DNA from 3 places in the Pseudomonas sp. S35 genome. Region 3 is predicted to be linked to each of the others. Evidence: predicted binding sites of a transcription regulator. Region 3 holds the regulator's gene; each other region holds the start of a gene.

Region 1 (7,117 bases), 2.9 Mb from region 3:
AACCCCTTATGTGTATACCGCCAATGACAAGCGCGCCGTGCGTAGCCAGGATTTCAACCTGCAGGTACTCAACCTGCTGCTGAGCAACCGTATCCGCACGCCAGTCGCCTTGGATTTAGCGTTGCTGGAAAATGGCTTGTGTGAATTGCCGTTGCTGGCTCGCAGCAAAATCGCGCTGTTCGAGACGCTCAATGCCCACAAAGAAGAGAAGCCGTCGGCGCTGTGCAAGCCCGAGGCATTTGCCTACGCCGCACAATTGGTGGTCGATGTGCTCGGTTGTCGGCACCAGGTTCAGCAGATCATTCAAACGGCGACCGATTACGGGCAACTCAGCAATCAACTGGACCAGCTACTCCACGAGCGAGCGACAGCCTTGAGCACTGAGCTGGCCCTGGCGACCCAGCAATGCTTGATGAAGGATTACAGCCTCCAGCACGAGAGCCATATCGATATTTATTCTGCATGGCGTGCGCGCCTCGAAACAGGGAGTGTTCTGTGAACTTTGAAAATTTCTTTGCTGAAAAAACCGAGGTTCCGTCCAACCTGGCGTTACTGGCGCGTGAAATGCCCGAGCGCTGCCTGATCGTTGTCGAGCTTGATCGGCCTATCGTGCTCACCCAGGAAACCCGCCTGGAGCTACCGCAAATGTCGCCGCAAACCCGTGAGCGGCTTGAGCAGTTGGGCGTTCCAAAAGAGGTTCTGGATGCTATCGGCAGTGAAGCCGAAGCGAAAATCTATGAAGGCGCCAATCTTGAACCGGCCGAAGTCAACGGCAAGCCTGCATTGATTCGTACCGACATCGATTACGATCAAAAAGATGCGATGGGTACCACCAACCTGGACCGGATGAAGTCGGGCAGGGCTCCGCTGGATGCCAACGGAAAGCCGATCGAGTTACATCACATCGGCCAGAAACCAGACTCGCCATTGGCAGAATTGACCAGCGCTGAGCACCGTGGCAACGGAAACGACAACGTGCTGCATAACAAACAGAAGGAGTCCGAGATCAATCGCGAAGACTTCGACAAAGAGCGAAAAGACTACTGGAAGGCGCGAGCCGAACAGATTGAGAATCAGCGCTGAGGGCGAATCTTATGAAAGAACTTAAAAAACTCGTTGATCGTCATCAGGCCGACACCCGGCCAGTAGACACCGCCAGCATCCAGAACCTTGAGCGGAAACTGGGGTTCACACTGTCTGACGAATACAAGCACTACCTGTCGACTTTTGGCGTCATTGTCTTTGACGCCTATGAAACGTATGGCCTGGGTGTACCTGACGACTATTACCTGAATGTCTTTGCCGCATTCTCGGACCTGAGTCGTGACCCGAACTACCCGAAAAATACGGTGCCACTGCTGGAGATCGGTGACGGGCAGTACTATTTGTACGACAACCAGGCACGCAAAGCTCTGGTTTGGGCTACACCGAATGGCGGTATTGTGCGTGTCTTGGAAGACGGGCTGGAGGCCTTCATCATTCAGCACGTCTTCGCAGGCTAGTTGAAAGTATCCTTTAGATAGTCGGTACTGGTGTTGCCTGCTCAAGCTGTTCTGCAATGCATGCCAGTTCCTGCTTGGAGGCACAGCGCCTACCGTCCTGGGCGAGCCGATTGACTAGCGCCTCCAAGGCATCTGGATTGTCGATCAAAGATTCAACCTGCTCTAAAGGTGTCATTTCGTGAGAGTTACGTTGCCATGCAAGCGCGGGGGCCAGTTCCAGCAACCGCCTTACAGCATGCAAATTGGCGATCCAGCTTGCAGTGTGTAACGGTGACTGTCCGTCATTAGTGAGATGATCCAAGCGGCACGGATGATCAAGTAGGGCATCCACGCAACTGTCCACTCGGGATTTGATCGCTGAGTGAAGGGCGGTCATACCATGCCAGTCCTGAATTTCCGGATCAGCACCAGCCTGCAGCATGATCCTGATCAGCAGCATCAATACCTCTCCGCCATTACCCAGAAAAAGCCTCGTAGCTGAATAAGCTACGGGGCTTTTTTGCTTTGGACGGCATCAAAGTCCTACATACGTATCCACACCGCTTTGTAAGAATCGCTCGCCAAGGTTGAAGGCGGTATGAGCGAGTGCCTGGTGCTTTCCAATAAGCGAAGGAACACATCCACCCCTTCTACCGTTGATCAATAGCGTGAACCGAGCCCAGCACCAGGTGTTTGCCGGTCTTTGCTGAGACGTCATTGTTTTTTGGGAGATGGGTATGTTGATTTACCGAGAAACGCTCAACGAGGCACTCGCCCTTCGTGAGCGTCCTGGCGCGGTGGGCTTGGTGCTGAGCTTGGAGGGCGCGCGTTATTACGTATTCATCAGTCGCCAGTCTCGTGATCAGGTAGCCAACAGTGCCGTGGGGAATAGGTTGAAGTTGAATGCGCAGTTGCTGAACCGGACGCTGACCCCCAGCGAACACCAGGCTAAGTTCGCGTCATTGCTTCCGATTGCACGAAGCCTGGCAGTGCAGCGCGAGGTGGAAGTCGAGGGGCGCCACGCCGAAGAGTTGATGATCGAGCGCTTTAATGAGTGCATACAGAATTTCGTCGCATTGCGTGGCCGGCCACCGGCGAAGGCAGAGGTATTTTTGTCTCATTGCCCTTGCCAGTCAAAGGATCCAGGCGCGAGCCCGGCACGTATGCTCGCGGGTACTTTTTACCCGAGTACCTGCAAGGCCAAGCTGATGAAGTTTTGTACATCCGGAGCGCGATCGCTGATCTCTTGGAGGGTCTACTACCAGTTTGATATTGGTGTGTCGAAACTCGACATTAATGAGCGGTGCAATAACCTCGTCATGTGCAAGCAGCCTGCGTTTATCAACGCTTAGAGATGGGTTCAACTGACCGTTTCCTGAGGTGCTGGAAATCTTCTCCAGCACTTTCCCCAATATCCCTCAAGTCCTGCCCCGGCAGGCCGAAACGCTCTCATACGACATCGTATCCCCAATAAGAGAGCGCCCCTAAATGTCCCTTCGCAGCCTGTCCATCGCCCGCCGTGCGGGTTTGGGTTTTGCCTTGATTGCTTTGCTCGTGGCCCTGCTGGGCTTTTTTGCGTTGTCGAACATGGCAAGCATCCGCGCCAGTGCGGTGCAGGTGGAAAGCGGGCTGGTGCCGAAGATGCGGCTGGTGGCTGACATTCGCGAAATCATGCTGCGCATTCGTACGATTTCTTTGCGCATGGCGCTGGACCCCAACCCCACGAGCCTCCCGCAGTACCGCAGCCAGATGGACACCCGCAGCCAGGACCTGACCAAGAAACTGGCTGACCTCGACGCGGTGATCGACACGCCCGAGGTGCGCGCCCTGTACGACCAGTTCCAGGGTTCGCTACGCCAGTACCAGCAGGGGTTGGCCCAGTCGTTTGTGCTGGCCGACAAGCAGCAGGGCGCCGAACTCAATAAGTTGCTGCTGGTGGACATGAAAACCGTGGTCGATGGCTCCGGCGCGCAGCTCAACGCATTGGCCGACTACTACAACGCCCAGATCAACCAGCAGGGCCAGGCAGCGCAGGCGCAGTACAGTCGCTCGCGCACGATGGTGTTCGGTTTCGTCATCCTGGCCGGCCTCAGCACGGTGGCCCTGGCCTGGCTGCTGACGCGCAGCATCGTCGGCCCGTTGGGCCAGGCGATGCGCGCTGCAGAAAACGTTGCGCGGGGCGACCTGACCCAAACCGTGCAGGTCAGTGGTGACGACGAGGTGACCCGTTTGCTCGTAGCCCTGCACTCCATGCAAGGCAGCCTGCGCAGTACCTTGCAACTGATCCGCCAATCGGCGGCTCAAATGGCGGCCTCCGCCACCGACCTCAACGGCATTACCGAGCAGAGCAGTCGCAGCCTGCAACAACAGACGGCTGAGATTGAACAGGCGGCGACGGCCGTCAACGAGATGACCTCGGCCGCGGAAGAAGTGGCGCGCAATGCGGTTTCCACCTCTGAGTCCACGCGCCTTTCCAATGAGACGGCGCGTGAAGGCCAGCACCGCGTCGGTGAAACGGTCAGCGCGATCCAGGCCCTGAGCAGCAATATCGGCGAGACCTCGACCCTGGTGCAGAGCCTGGCCGAGCAATCGCGGGATATCGGCAAGGTGCTCGACGTGATTCGCTCCATCGCCGAGCAAACCAACCTGCTGGCACTCAATGCCGCCATCGAGGCGGCGCGTGCGGGGGAGTCCGGCCGTGGTTTTGCGGTGGTGGCAGATGAAGTGCGTGCGCTGGCCCATCGCACCCAGCAATCGACGTTGGAAATCGACCAGATGGTCACCGCCATGCGCACCGGTTCCAATGAGGCCTTGACGTCAATGCAGTCCAGCACCCAGCGTGCCACCGACACCTTGACCCTGGCAGAAGGCGCGGGCGGCGCCTTGAGTCAGATCACTGACTCCATCGACCAGATCCATCAGCGCAACCTGGTGATTGCCAGTGCCGCTGAGGAGCAAGCTCAAGTGGCCAAGGAAGTCGACCGCAACATCGTCAATATTCGTGACCTGTCGGCGCAATCCTCGTCCGGCGCCGGGCAGATCAATGGCTCAAGCCAGGAGTTGGCACGCTTGGCGGTTGCGCTCAACGACGCGGTCGCACGGTTCCAGTTGTAGTGAGCTCAGGGCGAAGGCGTGAGTTCCAATACCCGGTTTCTTCCGCCTTCGGCCAGTAGATACGTCCCTCGTCCCGTCGGCACAATCGACTGCGGCGCCTTGAGGAACGACAGGATGGTCTGCTGGCGCCCCTGTTTATCAATCAGCAACAACCGCGCCCGATGGGTCGCGTCCTCGTTGATCCACAGCCCGCGCTCATCGCACATCAAGAACGTCGGCTGGTTCAGTTTGCTCAAGACCACCGGGTCGCTGCCGTCTGCGGTCAGCTCGCGCACGACGCCTTTTTGTTTCTCCGTGTAGAGCATGCGCCCATCGGTGCAGCGTACGATGGCCTCGCCTTCCTGCACGTGGTCGCGCAGTACGCTCAGGGACTGGTCGCTCCAGCGATAGCGCAGCAGGCGCCCGTAGGGCTTGCGGTCCTCGATGGCGTAGAGGTCATCGCCGTCATCCCACAGCCCTTGCACGCTTTCGCCTTTGAACAGTTCGGTGACGACGCCATCCTTGAAGAAACTGACGGGCTCGCCGCTGGACTCCTGGCTGAACACCCAGCCGCCACGGGTGGCAAACATGCCGTCGGGTTTGGACAGGTTGGCCACCACCACCTCACGTGTGCCGTCGGGGTGGATGCGCACGATGCTGCCCTTGGCGCGATCGAGCTCCTGGCTGACCATCAGCGAGCCGTCCGTCGCGGGCATCAGCGAGGCGGCCTTGGGCACATCGCGGTGCAGCACCTGGACACTCCAGCCGTTCGCCGCGCTCACGGGGTAGAAGCTTTGCCAGGCGAAGAAGCCGCCAGCAGCAAGACAGGGCAGGCCCACCAGCCATGCGCCTAATCGCAGTAGCCGGTGGCTTTTTTTGTTATTGAATGCCTTGGTCATTGAAAACTCATTCGATAGGGTTCGGCGTGCAGCCTACGCAGGTGCGTGTTTTTTTCAATGTACTTGGGCCATGCGTCAGCGCATTCGTAAGATAATGCCCGTCAAATCGACCACACTGGCGACTCCCGTGATCATCAACTTCGACCTCAACGACCTCCAAGCCTTCCGCGCCGTGGTAGACAAGGGCAGTTTTCGCGGCGCCGCCGAGGCTATCCGTATCTCGCAACCGGCCCTCAGCCGGCGCATCGAAAAGCTTGAATCCGCCCTTGATGTAAAGCTGTTCGAACGCACCACGCGGCGGGTCAGCCTGACGATGGTGGGCCGCGCGTTCCTGCCGCAGGTGGAGCGCATGCTCGACGATCTGGACATCGCACTGATGGGCATCAGCAACGTCGCGTCCACACGCATGGGCAATGTCACCATCGCCTGCGTGCCCTCGACCGCGTACTACTTCATGCCGCACGTGATCTCCGAATTCCACAAGCTGTATCCGAAAATTCGCCTGCGGGTGCTGGACGCCAGTGCTGGCGAGGTGTGCCAGGCGGTGGAAAGTGGCGAGGCGGATTTTGGCGTGAGTTTCAGCGGCAGCCTGGCCGATGAAGTGGAGTTCGAATTGCTGTTGCAGGAGCGCTACGTGCTGGCCTGTCGGCGTGATCACCCGCTGGCCGGGCGTGACAGCGTGACGTGGGCCGAAGCCTACGAACATGACTACATCACCGTGGACAAGACCTCCGGCAACCGCTTCCTGCTGGACCAGGCCTTGCGCGGCGTGCGAGTGAAGAAACCGAGTATCTGCGAGACGCACCACGTGACCACCATGATCGGGCTGGTGGAGGCGGGGCTGGGCGTGGCGATGGTGCCATCGATTGCGATGCCGGCGTGCGAACATCCGATTCTGGTCAGTGTGCCGCTGGTGGAGCCGCAGGTGATGCGCAATGTGGGCTTGATCAAGCGCCGCGGGCGCACATTGCCACCGGCGGCGCTGGAGTTGGAGCGGTTGGTGCGGGAGATGCCGTTTCGGTCAGCGTGACACCGAATCCAGGCCGGTGGATTGCACCACCGGTTGCGCCTCGGGCGACGCCAGGTACTTCAGCAGCGCCTTGGCCTGCGCCGGGTGTTCGGCGTTCACCGGAATACCGGCCGCAAAGCGCGTCACTGATTGCACGTCTTCGGGGATTTTTCCTACAAAAGTCACGCCCGCTACTGGTAACAATTCCGCTACCTGTTGCAGACCTACTTCGTAGTCACCCTTGGCAACCTGTTCAGCCACCGGTTGGCGTTCGATCATCGTGCCCTTGGCCGGCATGCCGAGCTTCTTGAACAGCTCTTTCTCGACATACACACCGCTGGCGCTGTCCGAATAGGCCACCGATTTGGCCTTGCTCAGCACGGCCTTCAATTCTGCGTCGGTGCCGATTGCGGGCTTCGCTGCACCGGCCTTCACCACCAGGCCGATGCGTGAATCCGCCAGCTCCACCCGAGACGCCGGGTCGACCTTGCCCTGTTTGATCAAGTCATCCAGGGCGTAGCCGACCATGATCACCACGTCGGCGTGTTCGCCCCGGGCCAGGCGGTTGGGAATCGCTTCCGGCGCCTTGCCCATGGACGGGCCGAGAATAGTGTCGAGGGTGTCACCGCTGTGCT
Region 2 (7,117 bases), 400 kb from region 3:
CTTGCCGTTGACCGGTGCCTTGAGCTTTTCGCCGCCGAGTTCGATGTTGACCAGTTGCGCCAGCTTCAACGCGGCGCGAAATGCATTGCGGCGCTGATGATAGACCACCTCGTCCGGCAGGCTGCCGGTGTAGATGCGGTGGCCGTCTTTCTCACTGATGGTCAGGGTGCCGCTGCTTTCCCAGGCGACGCGCACGCCGTCGTGGAAGCCTTCGATACGGAACGGTTCGCCGTTTTCGAGGTGACGCTCGCCGTCACGGGGGATCATCTCATCCAGCGCCAGCGTATTGCTGTCACGGTTGACGTCCACCAGATAGCTCTGGAAGCGCTGGCTGCGCTCGTGGAAGGTGATGATCAGCGGGTCATGGCTGTCTTGCAGCATCCGCAAGGTGCCGGCGATTTCCAGAGGCGTGGTGAGGACCTTGGGTGGCTGCGGGGCATCTTCCGCATTAAGGGCGTTGAACACGGTTCTTCCATCTCCAGACAAAATACGACTACACGCAAGAACCGGCATTTTGCCAGCATGTGGCGCGCCTTGGATAGGGCGCTCGGTAAACCGGCGTCAGGCTTGGCTGCGGGTGCTTGGCTTGACCAGGCGCGAGGTGGAACCTTGGGCGTTATACAGTGCCGGTGGTTCGCCGCCGTGGAGTATACGCAACTGGTTGGCGGTCGTGGCTTGTTGAAGCTGGATCGACTGACCGTTAAGCAGGTTGGCTTCCTGGCACTGGGCGAGCAACTGATTGAGTTCTTTGCTCTGGCTCAGCAATTGATCGCCGACCGAGGAATGGCTGGCCAATTGCGCCAGGCCATCGTGGTCTGCCGGCAGGCCGAGGGTGATCAGGATCTGGCTGCGTTTTTTGCCGTGCTGTTCCAGCAGGACAATCAACGACTGCTTGCGCGCCAGAATTTCTTCCAGTAGCGGCATATCCCGGCCGTAAAGGGCCAGTGATTCTTCTTTTAGCAGCTCCAGCAATTGTTGCGTCGGCGCTAGATCATCAATGATCAGTTGCAGCAAATGTTCGTCGTGATGCATGGCTGGCCTTGGGGTTTAAGCGTCCAAAAGCCCTGCGCAGGCCTTTGCCTAGCGCTCGGCTTCGAAGTTAAGCAGCTTGCTGGCTACACGGTTGCTGTCGACTTTATAGCTGCCATCGGCGATTGCCTGTTTCAATTCGGCCACACGGGCTTTATTGACGACGGGTTGATCGCGCAGCGAGTCAGTGACCTTCTGCAACTGTTGAGCCTCATTGCTCAGGTGTACGGATTCCCCGCTCTGGCTGGCCTGTTCTGCCTTGGCGGGCAGTGGCGGGGCCTTGGCTTCTACGCTTTCCTTGGTGCCGGTGGTACGCGTAGTGCCTGACGTTGCCGGGGTGTTATTTAAACGACTGAAATCGATGACCATGATAAAAAACCTCTGGGTATTTGGACGCTTGCCATGTTTTCGGCCATACCCGGACAAACTTTAGGCGCAAATGACAATAAATCTACGCACGGGATACCTCGTGCACAGTGTAGGAAAACCCAGCGTCCTGTACCAGTAATCTATAAAGCGACCTCGACTTGCCCTGGGGCTGTCACCCGCGCCTTGATCACGCGGTTGGAGTTGAGGTTCTTGACGCGAATCTGTTCACTCATGCCGCCGTTGGACAGCGCTTCGCCGGGCATCTTCACGTTCAGCGCGCCACTGCTGGCGGAAATCACCACTTGATCGCCCTTGCGAATCACTTCGGCCTGTTCCAAATGCACCAAGGTGATCACCTGGTCGGTGACCACTGGTCGGGTCAGTTTCTGCCCGATGGCCTGATCCAAGGTGGTCAGGTAGCCCTGGCTGATCTGGCTGATGTCGCGTTCACGCAACACAACGTCTTCAAAACCGATGATGCCGGTGCGTTTGAGCGGGCGTGCCACTACCACTACATCGCGGAACAGTTTGACCTGCGCGGGCACGAACACCGTCCAGGGCGAGGCGCCGTCGCAGCGTACCCGCACGGTCACGCGGCCGATGGGCTGGGCAGGGCTTTCCAGGGTGGCTGTCAATTCCTTGTCGCACATGGGCATGCGCAGGCGTGGGTCCAGTTGGTTGACCTGGATTTCATAACGGCCTGGTGTCTGGGTGGTCGCCAGATAATCTTCTACAGTGAACTCAAGAAACCCCTGAGTGACGCCGATAAGTAGATCAGGCAAGGTGACGTTGTCTGCGCGGGCCGCGGTGTTCAGGCCCAAAGCAAGCAGCGCCACCGTGACGCAGAGCAATCTGCGGTAACGTGGGAATCGAAGGCGTCGGGAAACTGTCGTTTTAATGTCCATGGCCAACAAATAGCAAAGCTCGTGCCGTTTAGTGTTGGGTGCGCGTCGCACCCTCAAAGGTTTAGCGTAGGAGTCTGGGCATGGCAGGTGTAATGGATTCAGTAAACCAGCGCACACAGCTGGTAGGGCAGAATCGCCTGGAGTTGTTGCTTTTTCGCCTGGATGGCAAACAGCTATATGGCATCAACGTGTTCAAGGTGCGGGAAGTGCTGCAATGTCCCAAGCTGACGATCATGCCCAAGTCCAGCCCGGTGGTGTGTGGCGTGGCCAACATCCGTGGCGCGACCATCCCGATTCTTGACCTGGCCCTGGCCACCGGTTCGGCTGGCCTGCAGGACCGCGAGAACCCGTTCGTGATCATCACCGAGTACAACACCAAGACCCAGGGTTTCCTGGTGCGCTCGGTGGAGCGCATCGTCAACATGAACTGGGAAGAGATCCATCCGCCACCCAAGGGCACCGGTCGCGATCACTACCTCACGGCGGTGACGCGGGTCGATAACCAACTGGTGGAAATCATCGACGTGGAGAAGATCCTCGCCGAAGTCGCCCCGACCTCCGAAAACATCTCGGTGGGCGTGGTCGATGCAGAGACCGCGCATAAAGCCGTGTCGTTGCGTGTGCTGACGGTGGATGACTCCTCGGTGGCGCGCAAGCAGGTGACACGTTGCCTGCAAACCGTGGGTGTGGATGTGGTGGCGCTCAATGACGGCCGCCAGGCGCTGGATTACCTGCGCAAGCTGGTGGATGAAGGCAAGAAACCGGAAGAAGAATTCTTGATGATGATCTCCGACATCGAGATGCCGGAAATGGACGGCTACACCCTCACGGCTGAGATACGCAGCGATCCACGCATGCAAAAACTGCATATCATCCTGCATACTTCGTTGTCGGGCGTATTCAACCAGGCGATGGTCAAGAAGGTCGGTGCCGATGACTTCCTGGCCAAATTCCGTCCTGATGACCTGGCATCCCGGGTAGTCGACCGGATCAAGGCAGCAGATCACAGCTAAGGGTTTCCCCCTTGGCGGTCATACGATTTTAGAGGCGGTATCAGTGTCTACGGGTAATTTGGATTTTGAACAGTTCCGGGTCTTCCTGGAAAAAGCCTGTGGCATATTGCTCGGTGAAAACAAGCAGTACCTGGTATCCAGCCGTCTTAACAAACTGATGGAGCAGCAGGGTATCAAGTCCCTGGGCGAGTTGGTCCAACGGATCCAGGGTCAGCCGCGCAGTGGCCTCAAAGAGATGGTGGTCGATGCCATGACCACCAACGAAACCCTGTGGTTTCGTGATACCTACCCCTTTGAAGTGCTCAAGAGCAAAGTGCTGCCGGAGGCCATCAAGGCCAGCCCGGGCCAGCGTCTGCGTATCTGGTCGGCGGCCTGTTCTTCGGGGCAGGAACCGTATTCGATCTCGATGTCCATCGATGAGTTCGAGCGGACCAACATGGGCCAGTTGAAAGCCGGGGCACAAATTGTTGCCACTGACTTGTCGGGCACCATGCTCACCAACTGCAAGACTGGCGAGTACGACAGCCTGGCCCTGGGCCGTGGCTTGTCCCAGGAGCGCCTGCAGCGTTACTTCGACCCCAAAGGGGCGGGGCGTTGGGCCATCAAGGCGCCGATCAAGAGTCGTGTGGAGTTTCGCTCGTTCAACCTGCTCGACAGCTACGCCAGCCTGGGCAAGTTCGACATGGTGTTCTGCCGCAACGTACTGATCTACTTTTCGGCAGAAGTGAAGAAAGACATCCTGTTGCGCATCCACGGCACCCTCAAGCGTGGCGGTTACTTGTTCCTCGGTGCATCCGAGGCGCTCAATGGTTTGCCGGATCATTTCCAGATGGTGCAATGCAGCCCTGGGATCATCTACCAGGCCAAATAATAATGTGGGAGGGGATAAGCCCCCTCCCACCTTTGTTTCTGCGGCAAGTTGCGCGAAAGCGGCAACTCCCCATTGCCGCTTTACTGGCGCCACGCGGAAACCCGTTGCCGCTTTTCTGGCATTGCCACCGGCAACCTCCTCGCAAACCCTTGATTCATGGGCTTTTCAGAAACTGGCATGCGCCTTGCTATAACCCAGTTAACGAATAGCAGGTCAGCCTAAAGGTTTCCGCCATGAGCATCAGCTTCGATAAAGCGCTCGGTATCCACGAACAAGCCCTGGGTTTTCGCGCCCAGCGTGCCGAAGTCCTGGCCAACAACATTGCCAACGCCGATACCCCGAACTACAAGGCTCGGGACCTGGACTTCTCCGCCGTGCTCGCTGCACAGCAGGACAAGAACAAGAACGGCACCTTCGCCTTGAACATGACCAACAATCGTCATATCGAAGCGCAAGGCCTGAGCAGTGGTGACGAGTCGCTGCTGTATCGCACGCCGATGCAGCCGTCGATCGACCAGAACACCGTCGACGCACAGTTGGAGCAATCGGCCTACGCCGAGAACTCGGTGAACTTTCAGGCCAGCTTTACCCTGCTCAACAGCAAATTCAAAGGGCTGATGTCAGCCCTGCGTGGAGAGTAAGCCATGTCCCTGTCCAGTGTTTTCAATATTGCCGGTAGTGGCATGAGCGCTCAGACCACGCGTCTGAACACCGTCGCCAGTAACATCGCCAACGCCGAGACCGTGTCTTCGAGCATTGACCAGACTTACCGTGCCCGTCACCCGGTATTCGCCACCATGTTCCAGGCCGGCCAGAACGGCGGCAGCGACTCGCTGTTCCAGGAACAGGACGCTGCCGGCAAAGGTGTGCAGGTGCTCGGCGTCGTCGAAGACCAGAGCAACCTCGAAGCCCGCTACGAGCCCAATCACCCGGCGGCGAACGAAAAAGGCTACGTCTACTACCCGAACGTCAACGTGGTCGAGGAAATGGCCGACATGATTTCCGCCAGCCGCTCGTTCCAGACCAACGCGGAAATGATGAACACCGCCAAAACCATGATGCAGAAGGTCCTGACCCTGGGTCAGTGATAAGGGGCGCCAAATAATGGCCATCGTTGATACGTCTACTAATTCGGCAGTCCAGGACCTTTTCAATTCCAAGGTCAGCACTGCAACAAACAATGTCGCGAGCACGGCTTCTGCTGCTACCGGCAATCAGTCGTTGGGCAAGGATGCATTCTTGCAACTGCTGGTCACCCAGCTGAAAAACCAGAACCCGCTGTCGCCTCAGGACAACGGTGCATTCGTGGCCCAGCTGGCGCAGTTCAGCAGTCTGGAAGGCATCAATACCCTGAATGACTCGGTGAACAACATCTCCAGCAACTTCAGCTCGTCGCAAGCGCTGCAGGCTTCGTCGCTGGTGGGACGTTCGATCATCACCCAGACCGACAAGGCGCTGGTGGATACCAGCAAGAGCATGACCGGCTCGGTGGCGGTGACTGCAGCTACCGGCAACGTCGCCATCAAGATCACCGACAAAGACGGCAACGTGGTGCGCACCATCGACATGGGTGCCCAGAGCGCCGGTACATCGGACTTCATCTGGGATGGCAAGAACGACGCGGGTGAGGTTGCTCCAGCGGGCACCTACACCTTTGCGGCGACGACCAAGAACGACAAGGGCGACTCGGTGGCCCTGGCGACCTCGCTGCCGGCAACGGTGACGAGCGTGACGTTGAGCAAGACCGGCGGCGAAATGCTGCTGAACCTTGCAGGTGGCATGGGCAGCGTCAAGCTGTCGCAAATTCAGACTATCGGTACATAGAGCCGGCTAACTACGGCAGAGGGAGAGAAACATGTCTTTTAACATCGGCCTTAGCGGCCTCTATGCGGCCAACAAACAGTTGGACGTGACCGGCAACAACATCGCCAACGTCGCGACCACTGGCTTCAAGTCGTCCCGTGCGGAATTCGCCGACATCTACGCCGCCTCCAAGTTGGGTACTGGTCAGAACAGCATCGGCAACGGTGTGAACCTGGCGGCTGTCTCGCAGCAATTCACCCAGGGTGACGTCAACAACAGCGGCGGCGTGCTGGACATGGCGATCCAGGGCGGCGGTTTCTTCGTGCAGAAGGCCAGCGACGGTTCGCTGGAATACACCCGCAGCGGTGCGTTCCGTGCTGACAAAGACGGCTACGTCACCAACAACACGGGTACCTCGCGCCTGCAAGGCTACGCGGCAGATGAAGACGGCAATATCATCAAGGGCGGCTTGACCGACCTGCAGTTGAACCTGTCGTACCTGCCGCCGAAGGCGTCCACCAAAGTGGACTCCACCAGTAACCTGAACTCGTCGGAGCCGGTGATCAACCAGACCACCAAGCCGTTTGACCCAACCGACACCACCACGTTCACCACGCAGTACAGCACCACCTTGTATGACTCCCAGGGCAACTCGCACGCCATGGTTCAGTACATGGTGAAAACCGACGCCAACGAGTGGAACTCCTACACGCTGATCGACGGTCGCAACCTTGACGGCACCAAGCCTACGACGACCGGCACCACTGCCCCTGTACCGTCGGTCATCACCTTTGATGGCGCCGGCAAGCTCAAGGATGTTGTGACGGGTGGCGTGAGCAGCAAGACACTGACGCTCACTGGCTGGGTCCCGGGGTCGGTGACCGATGGCAATTGGACGCCAAACGAAGCCACAGCGGGGCCTATTGCTGTGAACATGGGCAATATCACCCAGTACAACTCGGCCAGCTACCGCAACCCGCCGACCACCGACGGTTACGCGACCGGCCAGATCACTGGCCTGAAAATCGACGGCAGCGGCGTACTGTTTGCCACCTTCAGCAACCAGCAGAGCAAGGCCATCGGCCAGATTTCCCTGGCCAGCTTCAACAACGAACAGGGCCTGCAGC
Region 3 (7,117 bases):
TCCATGCCCACGCCACGGCCCGACACGTCGGAAATCTCGGTCTTGGTCGAGAAGCCTGGGGCGAAGATCAGGTTGTAGCACTCGGTGTCGGTCAGCCGGTCGGCGGCGTCCTTGTCCATCACGCCGCGCTTGACCGCGATATTGCGCAAGATCGCCGGGTCCATGCCTTTGCCGTCATCGGTAATCGACAGCAGGATATGGTCGCCTTCTTGCTCCGCCGCCAGAATCACCTTGCCACCACGGGACTTGCCCGAGGCTTCGCGTTCTTCCGGGGTTTCGACGCCGTGGTCGACGGCGTTGCGCACCAAGTGGACCAGCGGGTCGGCCAGGGCCTCGACAAGGTTTTTGTCGAGGTCGGTTTCTTCACCCACCAGTTCCAGGTTGATCTCTTTCTTCAGCTGGCGTGCCAGGTCACGGACCAGGCGCGGGAAACGGCCGAAGACTTTTTTGATCGGCTGCATGCGCGTTTTCATCACCGCGGTTTGCAGGTCGGCCGTCACCACATCGAGGTTCGACACGGCCTTTTGCATGGCTTCATCGCCGCTGCTCAGGCCCAGGCGCACCAGACGGTTACGCACCAGTACCAGTTCGCCGACCATGTTCATGATGTCGTCCAGGCGCGCGGTATCGACCCGCACCGTGGTTTCGGCTTCACTGGCCGGTTTTTCCGGCGGCGGTGGCGCAGCTGCACGCGCCGGTGCTGGAGCCGGGGCGGCTGGCTTGGCCGCTGCCACAGGTGCAGGTGCAGCCGCTTTGGCCGCAACCGGTGCCGCCGTCGCCACAGCCGCCGCCGAGGCGACTTCGGTGAACTTGCCCTTGCCGTGCAAATCGTCCAGCAGCGCTTCGAATTCGTGATCGGAGATCAACCCATCGTCCGCAGGCTTGGCACTGGCAGGTGCAGCAGCAGGCGCTGGCGCCACGTCTGGCAGGGCGTCGACGGCGAACGTGCCTTTGCCATGCAACTGGTCAAGCAAGGCTTCGAATTCGTCATCGGTAATGTCGGTACTGGCCGGGGCCGCAGGCGCTTGGGCAGCGGCAACCGGCGCCACCGCATCGGCGGCGAACTGGCCCTTGCCGTGCAACTGGTCGAGCAGCGATTCGAACTCGGCGTCGGTGATGTCTTCGCTGGTCGGCGCCGCTGCCGGGGCAGGCGCCGCCGGTGCTTCAGCCTCGGCCTTGACGGCACTGAGGGAGTTGAGCAACTGCTCGAACTCGCTGTCCGTTACATCGGCTTCTGGCTGCGCCACCGGCTCAGGCGCGGCTTCAACCACCGGCGCTGCCGTGGTGTCGGCCGGCTCTGCATAGCGCGCCAGGGCGGCCAACAGTTCCGGCGTGGCCGCGGTGATCGGGGCACGTTCACGCACTTGGCTGAACATGCCGTTGACCGCATCCAGTGCTTCGAGAATCACGTCCATCAATTCCGAATCAACGTGACGCTCACCCTTGCGCAGGATGTCGAACACGTTCTCGGCGATGTGGCAGCACTCCACCAGCTCATGGAGCTGGAGGAAGCCGGCGCCCCCTTTTACAGTATGAAAACCGCGAAAAATTGCATTGAGCAGGTTCGCATCATCCGGTCGGCTTTCCAGCTCGACCAGTTGTTCGGACAGTTGCTCTAAAATTTCGCCGGCCTCTACAAGGAAATCCTGAAGGATCTCTTCATCGGCGCCGAAGCTCATGTGGGTGCTCCTTAGAAGCCTAAACTGGATAACAGGTCATCTACGTCATCCTGACCTGACACAACGTCTTCACGTTTATCGGCATGAATCTGCGGACCTTCACCCTTGGCGAGATGTTTTTGTGGATCTTTTTCAGAGAGGATCGCTTCGCGGTCATGTTCGATGCCGGCAAAACGGTCGACCTGGCCAGCCATGAGTACCAATTTGAGCAGGTTGCTTTCCACTTCGGTGACCAACTGGGTCACACGCTTGATCACCTGACCGGTAAGGTCCTGGTAGTCCTGGGCCAGCAGAATGTCATTGAGGTTGCTGGCAACCGTGCGGTTTTCCTGCTCGCTGCGTGACAAGAACCCTTCGACCCGACGGGCCAGCTCACGGAACTCTTCAGCCCCCACTTCCCGGCGCATGAAGCGGCCCCAGTCGTTGCTCAGGGCTTGGGCTTCAGTGGCCATGCCATTGACCAGGGGCGTGGCGTTTTCCACCAGGTCCATCGTGCGGTTGGCCGCCGCCTCAGTCAGCCTGACCACGTAGGACAGGCGTTCGGTGGCGTCAGTGATTTGTGAGATTTCTTCGGCCTGGGGCATATGCGGGTCAATCTGGAAATTGACGATCGCACTGTGCAGCTCGCGTGTGAGCTTGCCCACTTCCTGATACAGGCCGCGGTCACGGGTCTGGTTGAGCTCATGGATCAACTGCACCGCGTCGCCGAACTGGCCTCTTTCAAGGCTGTCGACCAACTGGTGAGCATGTTTTTTCAGGGTCGACTCGAAGTCTCCCTGTGACGTTTCTTTATGCTCCATAGCTCCCCCGCGATGGCATTAGCCGTGGATGCGTTCGAAGATCTTTTCGATCTTCTCTTTCAAGGCCTGTGCAGTGAATGGCTTGACCACATAACCGTTGACCCCGGCCTGGGCGGCTTCGATGATCTGCTCACGCTTGGCTTCGGCGGTCACCATCAACACGGGAAGGCTGCGCAGCTTTTCGTCGGCGCGCACGTGGCGCAACAGGTCGATACCGGTCATTCCCGGCATGTTCCAGTCCGTTACCAGAAAGTCGATGCTCCCGCTGTTGAGGATCGGAATTGCCGTCAGGCCGTCATCCGCCTCGACCGTGTTTGTGAACCCAAGGTCACGCAACAGGTTTTTTATGATCCGCCGCATCGTTGAGAAGTCATCAACGATGAGGATTTTCATGTTCTTGTCCAATTCGACCTCCAAGCAGTCTTAAACGCGCCCAGCACCTGGACGCGCCATTTCAATCAACAGGCATTACACAAAAAGGACTGCTGGGAACACCACGGGTCGAACCCGCGAAGGCCAATCACCTTCGCGGTATCGCTTCGCAGTGCCCCCACACCGCCTGTCAGCGCGCTCGCCACTCTCCCAATCGCCCGCGCAAGCGGGCTGCGCATTGGCTGTGCAACTGGCTGACACGCGATTCACTGACCCCCAGGACCTCACCGATTTCCTTGAGGTTCAGCTCTTCGTCGTAGTACAGCGCCAACACCAACCGCTCGCGCTCGGGCAAGTTGGCAATGGCGTCCGCCAATGCGCCCTGGAAGCGTTCATCTTCCAGGTCGCGCGACGGCTCCATGTGTGCGCTCGCGCCGTCCTCGTGCAGCCCTTCGTGTTCGCCGTCCTGCAACAGGTCGTCGAAACTGAACAGGCGGCTGCCCAAGGTATCGTTCAAAATCCCGTAGTAATCGTCGAGACTCAATTGGAGTTCGGCCGCAACTTCGTGATCTTTAGCGTCGCGACCGGTTTTTGCTTCAATTGCACGAATTGCGTCACTGACCATGCGCGTATTGCGGTGCACCGAACGCGGCGCCCAATCGCCTTTACGCACCTCATCGAGCATCGCGCCACGGATACGGATACCCGCATACGTCTCGAAACTCGCGCCTTTGCTGGCGTCGTATTTGGTCGACACTTCGAGCAGGCCGATCATGCCGGCCTGGATCAGGTCCTCGACCTGCACGCTGGCGGGCAGGCGAGCCAACAAGTGATAGGCGATACGCTTGACCAGCGGCGCATAGCGCTCAATCAACTCACCCTGGCTGTCACGGGCAGATTTCTTGTAGGCGTTGTAGCCGTTCGCTGTCATAGCACCGGTCCTGCGCTCGTCTGATGTACCAATCGCTCGACGAAAAACTCCAGATGCCCCCGAGGGTTGGCGGGCAACGGCCAAGTATCGACCTTCTGGGCAATAGCCTTGAACGCCAGTGCGCATTTGGAACGAGGGAACGCTTCGTAGACTGCACGCTGCTTTTGCACAGCCTTGCGCACACACTCGTCGTAGGGAACTGCGCCGACGTATTGTAAGGCGACATCGAGGAAGCGATCCGTGACCTTGGTCAACTTGGCGAACAGGTTGCGCCCTTCCTGCGGGCTCTGGGCCATGTTGGCCAGCACGCGGAAGCGGTTCATGCCGTAGTCACGGTTAAGCAGTTTGATCAGGGCGTAGGCGTCGGTGATCGAGGTGGGTTCATCGCAGACCACCAGCAACACTTCCTGCGCGGCGCGCACGAAGCTGACCACGGACTCGCCGATCCCGGCGGCGGTGTCGATCACCAGCACGTCGAGGTTGTCGCCGATATCACTGAAGGCCTGGATCAGGCCGGCATGTTGCGCCGGGCTCAGGTGCACCATGCTCTGGGTACCGGAGGCGGCCGGCACGATGCGGATCCCGCCAGGGCCCTGGAGCAGCACATCGCGCAGCTCACAGCGCCCCTCGATCACATCGGCAAGGGTATGTTTGGGCGTCAGTCCCAGCAGAACGTCGACGTTCGCCAGCCCCAGGTCAGCATCCAGCAGCATGACGCGACGGCCAAGCTCTGCCAGGGCCAGGGACAAATTCACTGACACGTTAGTTTTCCCGACGCCACCTTTGCCGCCGGTCACCGCGATCACCTGTACGGGATGCATGCTGCCCATTTTATTTCTTTACCTTGTCTTGCTTAGACGCAGGCTACATGGCTTGGCCGCGTGAATCGCTTGCAGACCATCGATGTAGGTACATTTCACGGTGTTCATCCTGACTTCAACCGACCCGTTTTGCCGGGTGGTGGTAGAGGTCGGCGAACATATCGGCCATCGCTTCCTCGCTAGGCTCTTCTTGCATTTGCACGCTGACGGCGCGGCTGACCAACTGATGACGGCGCGGCAGATGCAGATCATCCGGGATCCGCGGCCCGTCGGTCAGGTAGGCAACCGGTAGTTCATGGCTGATAGCCAGGCTCAACACTTCGCCCAGGCTGGCGGTTTCATCCAGTTTGGTCAGGATGCAACCGGCCAGGCCGCAGCGCTTGTAGCTATGGTACGCAGCGGTAAGAACCTGTTTTTGGCTGGTGGTTGCAAGCACCAGGTAATTTTTCGACTTGATGCCACGCCCAGCCAGGCTTTCCAGTTGCATGCGCAACGCCGGGTCGCTGGCTTGCAGGCCGGCGGTGTCGATCAACACCACGCGCTTGCGCAGCAGCGGGTCGAGCGCGTTGGCCAGGGACTGGCCCGGATCGACGTGGGTCACCGGCACATTGAGGATACGACCCAAGGTCTTGAGCTGTTCCTGGGCACCGATGCGGTAGCTGTCCATGCTCACCAGCGCGATGTTATTGGCGCCGTACTTGAGCACGTAACGCGCGGCCAGCTTGGCCAGGGTGGTGGTCTTGCCCATGCCGGCAGGGCCGACCATGGCGATCACGCCACCCTCTTCCAAGGGTTCAATTTCCGGGGTGACGATCATCCGCGCCAGGTGCGCCAGCAACATGCGCCAGGCTTGGCGAGGTTCGTCGATTTCGGTGGTCAGGGCCAGCAGGTCGCGAGACAGCGGACCGGACAGGCCGATGCGTTGCAGGCGGCGCCACAGGTTGGCCTGTTGCGGCTTGCTGCCTTGCAGTTGTGTCCAGGCCAGCGAGCCGAGCTGCACTTCCAGCAGTTCGCGCAGGCCATTGAGCTCAAAGCGCATCGAATCAAACACACGCTGGTCGACGGCGGCGGCCGGGGCTGGCGCGGCAGGACGCGGCGGTTCGATGAAGGTCGGCTCAACCAGGGGCTCGGCAGCCGTCAGCGGCAGGCCGGCAAACAACTGGCGATTGGTGGTGGCATCGCTGTCGCCACGCATGCTCAGTTCGGCCTGGGCCGAGACGATACGCGAGGCGGTCTTGCGCAGCTCGTCTTCGAGCTCCATGTTCGGCACGCGTGGCGCCAGCGCCGAGGGGGTGTAATCCAGGGCAGCCGTCAGCTCGACACCGCCGGCAATACGACGGTTACCGATAATCGCGGCGTCGGCGCCCAGTTCATCACGGACCAGTTTCATGGCCTGACGCATATCGGCGGCGAAAAAACGCTTCACTTGCATAACCCACTACCCTCAGCCGTTGGGCCCTACTGTCGCGACGATAGTCACTTGCTTGTTGTCAGGAATTTCCTGATAAGCCAAAACGTGCAAATTCGGTACTGCCAGGCGTCCAAACCGCGACAACATCGCGCGGACCGGGCCGGCCACCAGCAGAATCACCGGTTGGCCTTGCATCTCTTGGCGCTGCGCGGCGTCGATCAACGAGCGCTGCAGCTTTTCAGCCATGCTTGGTTCCAGCAGAACGCCCTCTTCCTGGCCTTGTCCTGCCTTCTGAATACTATTGAGCAATATTTGTTCCAACCTTGGCTCCAAGGTGATCACAGGCAGCTCGGAGTCAAGCCCTACAATGCTTTGCACGATTGCGCGGGACAATCCGACGCGCACCGCAGCCACCAGCGCGGCGGTATCTTGACTCTTGGCGGCATTGTTGGCGATGGCCTCGGCAATGCTGCGGATGTCGCGCACCGGCACCTGTTCGGCCAGCAGCGCCTGCAGCACTTTGAGCAATTGCGACAGCGACAGCACGCCCGGCACCAGTTCTTCGGCGAGTTTTGGCGAAGCTTTGCCCAGCAAACCCATCAATTGCTGGACTTCTTCGTGGCCGATCAGCTCATGGGAGTGCTTGTACAGAATCTGGTTGAGGTGGGTCGCAACCACGGTGCTGGCGTCCACCACGGTGTAGCCCAGGGACTGCGCCTGGCTGCGCTGGCTGATTTCGATCCACACCGCGTCCAGGCCAAAAGCCGGATCTTTGGCGGTAATGCCGTTGAGGCTGCCGAACACCTGCCCTGGGTTGATCGCCAACTCGCGGTCCGGGTAGATCTCGGCTTCGGCCAGGATCACGCCCATCAAGGTCAGGCGGTAGGCGCTTGGCGCCAGGTCGAGGTTGTCGCGGATGTGCACGGTGGGCATCAGAAAACCCAGGTCCTGGGACAGTTTTTTGCGCACGCCCTTGATCCGCGCAAGCAATTGGCCGCCCTGGTTGCGGTCCACCAAGGGGATCAGGCGGTAGCCCACTTCCAGGCCAATCATATCGATCGGGGTCACGTCATCCCAGCCAAGCTCCTTGGTTTCCTGGGCGC

Evidence for each region. Region 3 encodes FliA, which starts transcription of late flagellar genes. Its sites were predicted from a motif close to CTAAAGTTTNNNNNNNNNNNGCCGNTAA; they were not measured.
Region 1: PspS35_RS07815 (methyl-accepting chemotaxis protein) is a predicted target of FliA. The motif match lies at 2,899-2,926, and genes of this name have one in related genera.
Region 2: flgM (flagellar biosynthesis anti-sigma factor FlgM) is a predicted target of FliA. The motif match lies at 1,435-1,462, and genes of this name have one in related genera.

Annotation. Positions count from the first base shown of each region.
Region 1 covers NZ_CP019431.1:1,733,652-1,740,768, forward strand. Annotated here, with positions in the region: gene PspS35_RS07790 (ATP-binding protein) at 1-499, shown strand, start outside; gene PspS35_RS07795 (HNH/ENDO VII family nuclease) at 496-1,083, shown strand; gene PspS35_RS07800 (SMI1/KNR4 family protein) at 1,095-1,502, shown strand; gene PspS35_RS07805 (ankyrin repeat domain-containing protein) at 1,516-1,941, opposite strand; gene PspS35_RS07810 (hypothetical protein) at 2,219-2,833, shown strand; gene PspS35_RS07815 (methyl-accepting chemotaxis protein) at 2,970-4,595, shown strand; gene PspS35_RS07820 (hypothetical protein) at 4,601-5,407, opposite strand; gene PspS35_RS07825 (LysR family transcriptional regulator) at 5,601-6,503, shown strand; gene PspS35_RS07830 (substrate-binding domain-containing protein) at 6,495-7,117, opposite strand, start outside.
Region 2 covers NZ_CP019431.1:5,028,156-5,035,272, reverse strand. Annotated here, with positions in the region: gene PspS35_RS22545 (flagellar brake protein) at 1-465, opposite strand, end outside; gene PspS35_RS22540 (flagellar protein FlgN) at 562-1,032, opposite strand; gene flgM (flagellar biosynthesis anti-sigma factor FlgM) at 1,081-1,398, opposite strand; gene flgA (flagellar basal body P-ring formation chaperone FlgA) at 1,539-2,303, opposite strand; gene PspS35_RS22525 (chemotaxis protein CheV) at 2,384-3,316, shown strand; gene cheR (protein-glutamate O-methyltransferase CheR) at 3,360-4,187, shown strand; gene flgB (flagellar basal body rod protein FlgB) at 4,421-4,828, shown strand; gene flgC (flagellar basal body rod protein FlgC) at 4,832-5,275, shown strand; gene flgD (flagellar hook assembly protein FlgD) at 5,292-6,011, shown strand; gene flgE (flagellar hook protein FlgE) at 6,043-7,117, shown strand, end outside.
Region 3 covers NZ_CP019431.1:4,628,021-4,635,137, forward strand. Annotated here, with positions in the region: gene PspS35_RS20625 (chemotaxis protein CheA) at 1-1,679, opposite strand, end outside; gene PspS35_RS20630 (protein phosphatase CheZ) at 1,691-2,479, opposite strand; gene PspS35_RS20635 (chemotaxis response regulator CheY) at 2,498-2,872, opposite strand; gene fliA (RNA polymerase sigma factor FliA) at 3,042-3,782, opposite strand; gene fleN (flagellar synthesis regulator FleN) at 3,779-4,612, opposite strand; gene flhF (flagellar biosynthesis protein FlhF) at 4,719-6,035, opposite strand; gene flhA (flagellar biosynthesis protein FlhA) at 6,048-7,117, opposite strand, start outside.